2 regions of the Pseudonocardia nematodicida genome follow, and region 1 is predicted to be linked to the other one. Evidence: riboswitches for the same ligand, from Rfam matches in the RefSeq annotation. Region 1 holds a riboswitch; the other holds the start of a gene.

Region 1 (3,978 bases):
CGCGACGCCGCTGGTAACCTTGGCCGCTGAGCGCTCGGCGTGCTCGACCGGGACGGTACTCCCATCCGGTGCCGCCGGAGCGGACCGGACTCGAGCAGACCAGCCGAACCCAGCAGGCAGGAAGACCAGAGGCAGACGTGGCCAACATCAAGTCGCAGATCAAGCGGGTCAAGACCAACGAGAAGCGCCGTCAGCGCAACAAGTCGGTGAAGTCGACGGTCAAGACCGCGATCCGCCGCTTCCGCGAGGCCGTCGAGCAGGGCAACGGCGACGCGGCCACCGAGGCGCAGCGCAAGGCGGCGAAGGCCCTGGACAAGGCGGCCGGCAAGGGCGTCATCCACAAGAACCAGGCCGCGAACCGCAAGTCGGCCATGGCCAAGCGCCTGAACAAGGTCGGCGCCTGAGCCTTCGCACCACCGCACGACGGCGTCGCCCCGCTCCAGGGGCGGCGCCGTCGTCGTGTGTCGGGGTGTATCAGGACGCCTGGCTGGGCGGACCGGCACTCGCGCGGTCGTCGCTCGCGGTTCGTCCGCGCGGTGACGCCGACCGCCTCGTTCCGGCGCGCACCCCCGGCCCGTCCGGCGCCGGATCCGCCGAGATGCGGACGAGCGGGAGTTGTCGATCTCTGACGCCCGCTCAGGCGTATCTCGACGGGGATCGCGGACGATCCTCACCCGGCCGCGTGGTGACCACGTGTCCGCGCGCCGGTTCGGCGGACGCGCGCGTCATGGCGCGCGCGAGCTCCGGATCGGCGCGCAGACTCCGGATCACCGCGCGAACGTCGCGCCCGCTCGGCCGCTGCCGGCCCGGGCGCGCTCCGAGCCAGGGGCCGAGCCTGCGCGGTGGCCGGGACCGCGCGGGCCGGGCCGTGTCCGGCGGTGGGTGGGTCAGCGGGTGCTGCGGGCCGACACCACGGCGAGCACGGCGCGCTCCAGGGCGTACTCGGCGTCGGCCGCGACGCCCTTGACGTCCGCGTTGACCTGGGCCGTCGCCGCCACGGCGACCGCCAGCTGCTCGGGTCGCCAGTGCCGCACGACGCCCTGCGCCTTGCGGATCTTCCACGGCGGCATCCCGAGGTCACCGGCGAGCCGGTTCGGGTCCCCCCGCCCGGCCGAGCCGACCTTGGCCAGCGTGCGGACCGAGTCCGCGAGCGCGTCCGCGATCAGGACGTGCGGCACGCCGAGCACGAACGCCCAGCGCAGCGCCTCCAGCGCGCCACGACGATCCCCCGCGACGGCCGCGTCCGCGACGGCGAACCCGGACGACTCGGCGCGGCCCCGGTGGTAGCGGCGCACCCCCGCCTCGTCGATCTTCCCGCCGGTGTCGGAGACGAGCTGGCCAGCGGCCGAGGCGAGCTCGCGCAGGTCCGAGCCGACCGCCTCGACGAGCACCGCCAGTGCCCCGCCGGTGATGCTGCCGCCGTGCCGGCGGACCTCGGCGTGCACGAAGTCCGAGCGCTCGTCGGCCCGGGTGATCCGGTTGCAGGTGGTGACCTTGGCCCCGGCCTTGCGCAGCAGGTCCAGCAGGGCCTTGCCCTTCGCCCCGCCGGCGTGCTGGGCGACCAGCACGATGCCCTCGGCCGGATCCTTCACGTACTCCGCGACCGCGGCGACCATGTCCTTCGTCGCGTCCTGGGCGTGCGTGAGCACGATCACCCGGCCCTCGGCGAACAGCGACGGGCTCAGGTGACCGGCCAGGTCCCCCGGTACGACCTCGGAGGTCCGGAACCGGCGCAGCTCGGTCTCCGGGTCGTGCTCGCGCGCCTGCCGGACCAGCTCCGACACGGCCCGTTCGGCCAGGAACTCCTCGTCACCCACCACCAGCTGCAGCGGGGCGGGCGGGCCGGTGTCACGCGTCCTGCTCACGGAACCCATCGTGGCCCAGACCCCCGACAGGCGGTGAGCCGCGTCCCGATCCGCGAGCATCGGCTGGCCAGGACCACCCCGGCTCCCGTACCGTCCGCGTTGCTCCGGTGATCTCGATCCCGGGCGGACAACAACATATGGCTCATCCAGAGGGGCAGAGGGAACGGCCCGTAGAAGCCCCGGCAACCGGCGTCGCACGACGATCCGCCCACACCGCACGCCCGCGGTGAGGACGTCGACGAACACGGTGCCAATTCCGACCCGCCTCCTCGGCGGGACAGATGAGGAGATCACGTGACTCTCACTGCTGCGCCCGAAACGACCTCCGGCTACGACCTGGGCTCCGCCCGGGCGCTGTCCTGCCGCGAGTGCCGGAACGAGGTCCCGCTGGCCGCGGAGTTCGCCTGTCCGCGGTGTTTCGGTCCGCTCGAGGTGGCCTACGACTTCCCGGCCGTGACCCGCGCGTCGATCGAGGCCGGTCCGACGTCGATCTGGCGCTACAAGGACCTCCTGCCGGTGCCCTCGACGGTGCAGGAGCACCCGAACACCGAGCCGGGCCTGACCCGGCTGATCGAGGCGAAGAACCTGGCGAAGGCGCTCGGCGTCCGGAAGCTGTGGGTCAAGGACGACACCGGCAACCCCACCCACTCGTTCAAGGACCGCGTCGTCGCCGTCGCGCTGGCCGCCGCGCGGGAGCTCGGCTTCTCGGTGCTGTGCTGCCCGTCGACCGGCAACCTCGCCAACGCCGTCGCGGCCGCCGCCTCCCGCGCCGGCTGGGACTCGGTCGTGCTCATCCCGTCGAACCTGGAGCAGCCGAAGATCGTCACCACCGCGGTGTACGGCGGCACGCTGCTCGCGGTGGACGGCAACTACGACGACGTCAACCGGCTCGCCACCGAGCTCGCCGCGGAGCACGAGGACTGGGCGTTCGTGAACGTCAACGTCCGGCCGTACTACGCCGAGGGCTCGAAGACCCTGGCGTTCGAGGTGGCCGAGCAGCTCGGGTGGCGGCTGCCGGAGCAGGTCGTCGTCCCGATCGCGTCCGGCTCGCAGCTCACCAAGATCGACAAGGGGTTCACCGAGCTCGGCAAGCTCGGCCTGGTCGAGCCGACGCCCTACACCGTGTTCGGCGCCCAGGCCACCGGCTGCTCGCCCGTCGCGACGGCGTTCGAGGCCGGGCACGATGTCATTCAGCCGCAGAAGCCGGACACCATCGCCCGCTCGCTGGCGATCGGCAACCCGGCCGACGGCCCCTACGTGCTGGACTCGGTCCGCCGCACCGGCGGCTCCATCGCGCAGGTCACCGACGCCGAGATCGTCGAGGGCATCCGGCTGCTCGCCCGCACCGAGGGCGTGTTCACCGAGACCGCGGGCGGCGTCACGGTCGCGACCACCAAGAAGCTGATCGAGGCCGGGAAGATCGACCCGGACGCCGAGACCGTCCTGATGATCACCGGCGACGGGCTGAAGACCCTCGACGCCGTGTCCGGCGAGGTCGGCCCGACCGCCACGGTGCCCTCGACCAGCGCTGCCGTGCGGGAGGCGCTGGCCCAGCGCGGCTGACCCCGGGGCGGGCGGGTACGAGCACGGCGAGGGCACATCCCCGGACCGGGCGCACCGCGGCGCGTGCCGACCGCCGGGCGGTCGCACCGCCCGGGCACTCTGTCCGGCCGACCGGGCACATCGTGCTCGGCGGCCGGGCGCGCGCCGGCCCCGTCCGCCCGGTGCCAGCTGCGGAGCGCCCCGGGCGACCAGGCTCAGCCCGGCCGGGTCGTCGCCCGTGATCGCGACGTCACCGGACTCGTCGGTGCGCCCGACGGCGATCCCGGCCCCGTGCAGCCGGTCCATCAGCTCCGGGTTCGGGTGGCCGTAGGTGTTGTCGGCACCGACCCCGATCAGCGCGGCGCGCGGCGCGACCGCGTCGAGCAGCCGCGGGGTGAAGGTGCGCGAGCCGTGGTGCGGCATCTTCAGCACGTCGGCGGACAGGTCGCTGCCGGAGGCGAGCAGGTCGTCCTGGGCCGCGAGCTCGATGTCGCCGGTGAGCAGCACCGACCCGGCCGGCGTGGACGCGTGCAGCACGACCGAGCCGTCGTTGAGGGCCGTGCCGTCCTCA
Region 2 (3,978 bases), on a different contig from region 1:
CCCGCCGTGCCAGCGCGTGCAGCGCGCTCACCAACCGGTCCACGTCGGACTCGCGGGTGCGCAGCCCGAGCGAGGCCCGGACCGCGTCGGCGCCGCCGTTGAGCCGCTCCAGCAGCGGGTGGGCGCAGAACCGGCCGTCGCGCACGCCGATCCCGTGCTCGGCCGACAGCGCGGCCGCGACCAGCCCGGGCGGCAGGTCGCCGAGGGTGAAGCTGACGGTCGCGGTGCGGTCGACGGGGGAGTCGAACAGCGACAGCACCCGCAGACCGGGCACCCCGGCGAGCTCGTCGCGCAGCCGGTCGCCGAGGTCCCGCTCGTGCGCCGGCACCGCGTCATCGATGATCGGCTCCAACGCGCGGCAGGCCGCGGCGAGCGCAGCCGCGCCCAGGACGTTCGGGGTGCCGCCCTCGTGCCGCTGCGGTGCGGGCAGCCACTCGGCCGAGGTCGAGTCGCCGTCGACGGTGACCGACCGGACGGCGCCGCCGCCGGCCTGGTGCGGGGTGGCCGCGTCCAGCCAGTCCCGGCGCCCGACGAGTACGCCGGCGCCGTAGGGCGCGTAGATCTTGTGCCCGGACAGCACCAGGTAGTCCGCGCCCCAGCCGGCCAGGTCGAGGCGGCGGTGCGGGGCGAGCTGGGCGGCGTCCACGCAGACCCGGGCGCCGGCGGCGTGCGAGATCGCGACGATCTCGGCCACGGGGAGGATCTCGCCAGTCACGTTGGACGCCCCGGTGACCGCGACCAGCGCCGCGTCGGGGCGGGCGGCGAGTTCGGCGCGCAGCGCGTCGAGGGTGTCGGCGACGGTCCGTCCGGCCCGCACGACCCGGTGCCCGCCGTGCCGCCAGGCCAGCAGCGTCGCGTGGTGCTCGAGGTCGAGGGTGACGACCGGGCCGGGCACGGCGCGGGCCAGCACGCCGAGCGCGTCGGTGGTGTTGCGGGTGAACACCACGCAGTCGTCCGCGCGGGCCCGGACGAACCGGCCGACGTCGGCGCGGGCGTTCTCCAGCAACGACGTGCAGACCCGCGAGGTGTAGCCGGCGCCGCGGTGCACGCTGCCGAGATAGGGCAGCACCTCGGCGACGTGCGCGGCGACCGCGTCGAGCGCGGGGGTGGAGGCGGCCGAGTCGAGGTCGCAGTACCGGACCGACCGGCCGTCGACCAGCGGGACGCGCAGCTCGTCGCCGACGACGCGCGGCAGGGTGTCGGTCGCGGTGACGAGGGAAGGAACGGGCAGCAGTGCAGCGGTCATGAACCGGCCTCCGGGGAGTCCACGCTTACCGGTCGCGGGTGTCGCGCCGGTCAGGTCCTCACCCGGGGCACCCCACCGTGGTGGAGGGTTGCCGGCCAGCAAGCCGGGGCTACGCGCTGGCACTCATGACCTTCGGGCGGGACGCTAGCACGGACCTGCCGGAGACTCACAACCCCGCTTCGACGGCGAGCAGGCCGGCCTGGGTGCGGTTGGTGCAGTCCAGCTTGACCAGCATCCGGGAGACGTAGGTCTTCACCGTCGCCTCGGACAGGTGCAGCGCCGTGCCGACGTCGGCGTTGCTCATGCCACGGCCGAGGCACCGCAGGACCTCGACCTCCCGATCGGTGAGCCCGGTGATCCGCTCCCGCGCCCTCGCCGACCGGTCGAGGTGCCCGGTGGAGGCGTGCACCAGGCGGCGGGCGGCCTCGGGGGAGAGCACCGTGTGCCCGTCGGCGGCCACCCGGACGAGCCCGACCAGGTCCTGCGGCGGTGTGGTCTTGACCAGGAACCCGGCCGCGCCGAGCTGCAGCGCGCGCAGCACGTACTCGTCGGCGTCGAAGGTGGTCAGGGCGACGACCGGGGGCGCGCTCACCATCGCCGCGATCCGTTCGATCGCGGTGAGCCCGTCGACGCCGGGCATGCGCAGGTCCGTGAGGACGAGATCGGGCCGCTCGCGCAGCACCACCTCGACGGCCTCGGCGCCGTCGTGCGCGCTGCCGACCACGGTGATGTCGTCGGCCTGTTCGAGGATGGTCGTGAGGTGGGCGCAGACCATCGGCTCGTCGTCGACCAGCACCAGCCGGATCATGTGACGCAGTATCGCAGCGAGGCCCGCGACCGATGGCGACGTTCCCTGTCGACTTACGGTGATCCCCCCGGAGCCCGCCGGGCGGCGAGGGTGCAGGTGACGCGGGCCGGAGCGGTCCGATCGGTCCGAGGGGAGGCTGGTGTTCGTGACGACCGGAACGACCGACGACGCCGTATCGTCGCGGCGCGAGCCACGGCTGTGGGTCCTCGTGGCCGGGAGCGTCGTGTTCGCCGTCTCGGACATCGGGGTGTACCTGGCCGGTCCGCCCACCGACGGGGTGCTGGGCCCCTGGGCCGGACTGGTCCTGCCGCTGCTGGTCAGCCTGTCGTTGCCGCTGCTGCGGGTCGTCCCGGCCGCGGTCGTCGCCCTCACGGTCGCCGCGTCGCTGGCCATCGCCTGGTCGGAGGCCTTCGCACCCGGCCTGCTCGTGCCGGTCGATCCGGCCAGCCCGATGTCGTTCCCCCGGGCGGCTCCCGCGGTGGTCATCTACCTGGTGCTGGCGTGGCGGCCACGGATCGCCTACCCCGTCGTCGCGCTGCTGACCGTGCTCGCCGCGCGGCTCTGGGCCCCGGCCTGGGACGTGACCCCGTTCGGACTGCTCGGCACGCTGCTGCCCGCGGTCGCCGCCCTGTGGCTCGACTCGCGCGCCCGCCTGGAGCGGTCGTTGCGCGACCGGGCGGAGCGCGCCGAGCGCGAGCAGGTGCTGATCGCCGGCAAGGTCCGCGCCGAGGAGCGACGACGGCTGGCGGCCGAGATGCACGACGTCGTCACCCACCGGATCAGCGGCATGGTGCTGCAGGCCTCGGCGCTGAGCGCGAGCACGCGCGACGAGGCGGTGCGACGAGCCGCCGAGGGCGTGCGGGAGTCCGGTACGCGGGCGCTGCAGGAGCTCCGCGACCTGATCGGGGTGCTGCACTCCGACGGCAGCCCGCGCCCGGCGGCGCGGGACTCCGTCGGCCCGCCCGGCGAGATCGCCGACCTGGTCCGGGACACGACCGGCCTCGGCGCGGTACGGCTCGACGTCGACGGCGACCCGGCCGGGATCAGCCCGACGGTCGCCCGGACCGCCTACCGGATCGTCCAGGAGTCGCTGACCAACGTCGGCAAGCACGCGCCGGGTGCCGACGTCACGGTCACCGTCCACTACGGAACCGGCGCGGTCCGGGTCGGCGTCGGGAGCTCGGCCGGGCAGCGGCCGCCGGAGCCGGCGCTCGTCGCGAGCGGGTCGGGGCGCGGACTGCGCGGGCTGGAGCAGCGGGTGGCGCTGATCGGCGGGACGATCGCGCACCGGTCCGTCGACGGGGGTGGATTCGCGGTCGAGGCGACCCTGCCTGCGTACGTCCCGACCGGCAGGGCGTGAGTCCCGGAAACACGACGGCTCCCCCGCAGAGTTGCGGGGGAGCCGTCGCGGATCAGCGGTGAAGCGTGATCAGACCTGGACGGTCGAGGCCTGCGGGCCCTTCGGGCCCTGCGTGACCTCGAACGACACCTTCTGGTTCTCGGTGAGCTCGCGGTAGCCGCTGCTCTCGATGGCCGAGTAGTGGACGAAGACGTCGGCGCTGCCGTCGTCGGGCGCGATGAAGCCGAAGCCCTTCTCGGAGTTGAACCACTTCACGGTGCCAGTCGTCATGCATGTCTCCTGATGGTCGAGCACTGAACGGGATGGCCACGTGGTGTGGCGGCCCGGGTCACGGTGTGGGACCCAGACGGGCAGCCATCTCCGGCTGAACCAAAGGAAAGCGAATCCGCCCGCATCGTTCATCCGGCGAGCGTGTGTCACACACGAAAGTCAGAACTACGGTGACCGACAGTCACGCTACACGTCGACCGGCAACCCTGGCACACCGCCCCTGTTTCCCGGTGTGATCGGGGCCTGTCGGGGAACTCTGCACCGATCGGACCGTGGGACCGGCGCTGCTCGCAC

Evidence for each region. A riboswitch is a leader RNA that binds a small molecule or an ion and turns the genes downstream of it on or off. The one in region 1 is predicted to bind S-adenosylmethionine.
Region 2: linked by a shared signal. The riboswitch ahead of WIS52_RS25760 (aminotransferase class V-fold PLP-dependent enzyme) and the one ahead of thrC (threonine synthase) in region 1 are both predicted to bind S-adenosylmethionine.

What each region holds. Positions count from the first base shown of each region.
Region 1 is NZ_JBEDNQ010000009.1:333,157-337,134, reverse strand. It holds gene rpsT (30S ribosomal protein S20) at 138-404, shown strand; gene holA (DNA polymerase III subunit delta) at 888-1,874, opposite strand; SAM riboswitch class I at 2,005-2,153, shown strand; gene thrC (threonine synthase) at 2,160-3,428, shown strand; partial or broken gene WIS52_RS22205 (ComEC/Rec2 family competence protein) at 3,861-3,978, opposite strand, start outside.
Region 2 is NZ_JBEDNQ010000012.1:123,055-127,032, reverse strand. It holds gene WIS52_RS25760 (aminotransferase class V-fold PLP-dependent enzyme) at 1-1,246, opposite strand, end outside; SAM riboswitch class IV at 1,263-1,377, opposite strand; gene WIS52_RS25755 (response regulator transcription factor) at 1,413-2,054, opposite strand; gene WIS52_RS25750 (sensor histidine kinase) at 2,200-3,414, shown strand; gene WIS52_RS25745 (cold-shock protein) at 3,484-3,684, opposite strand.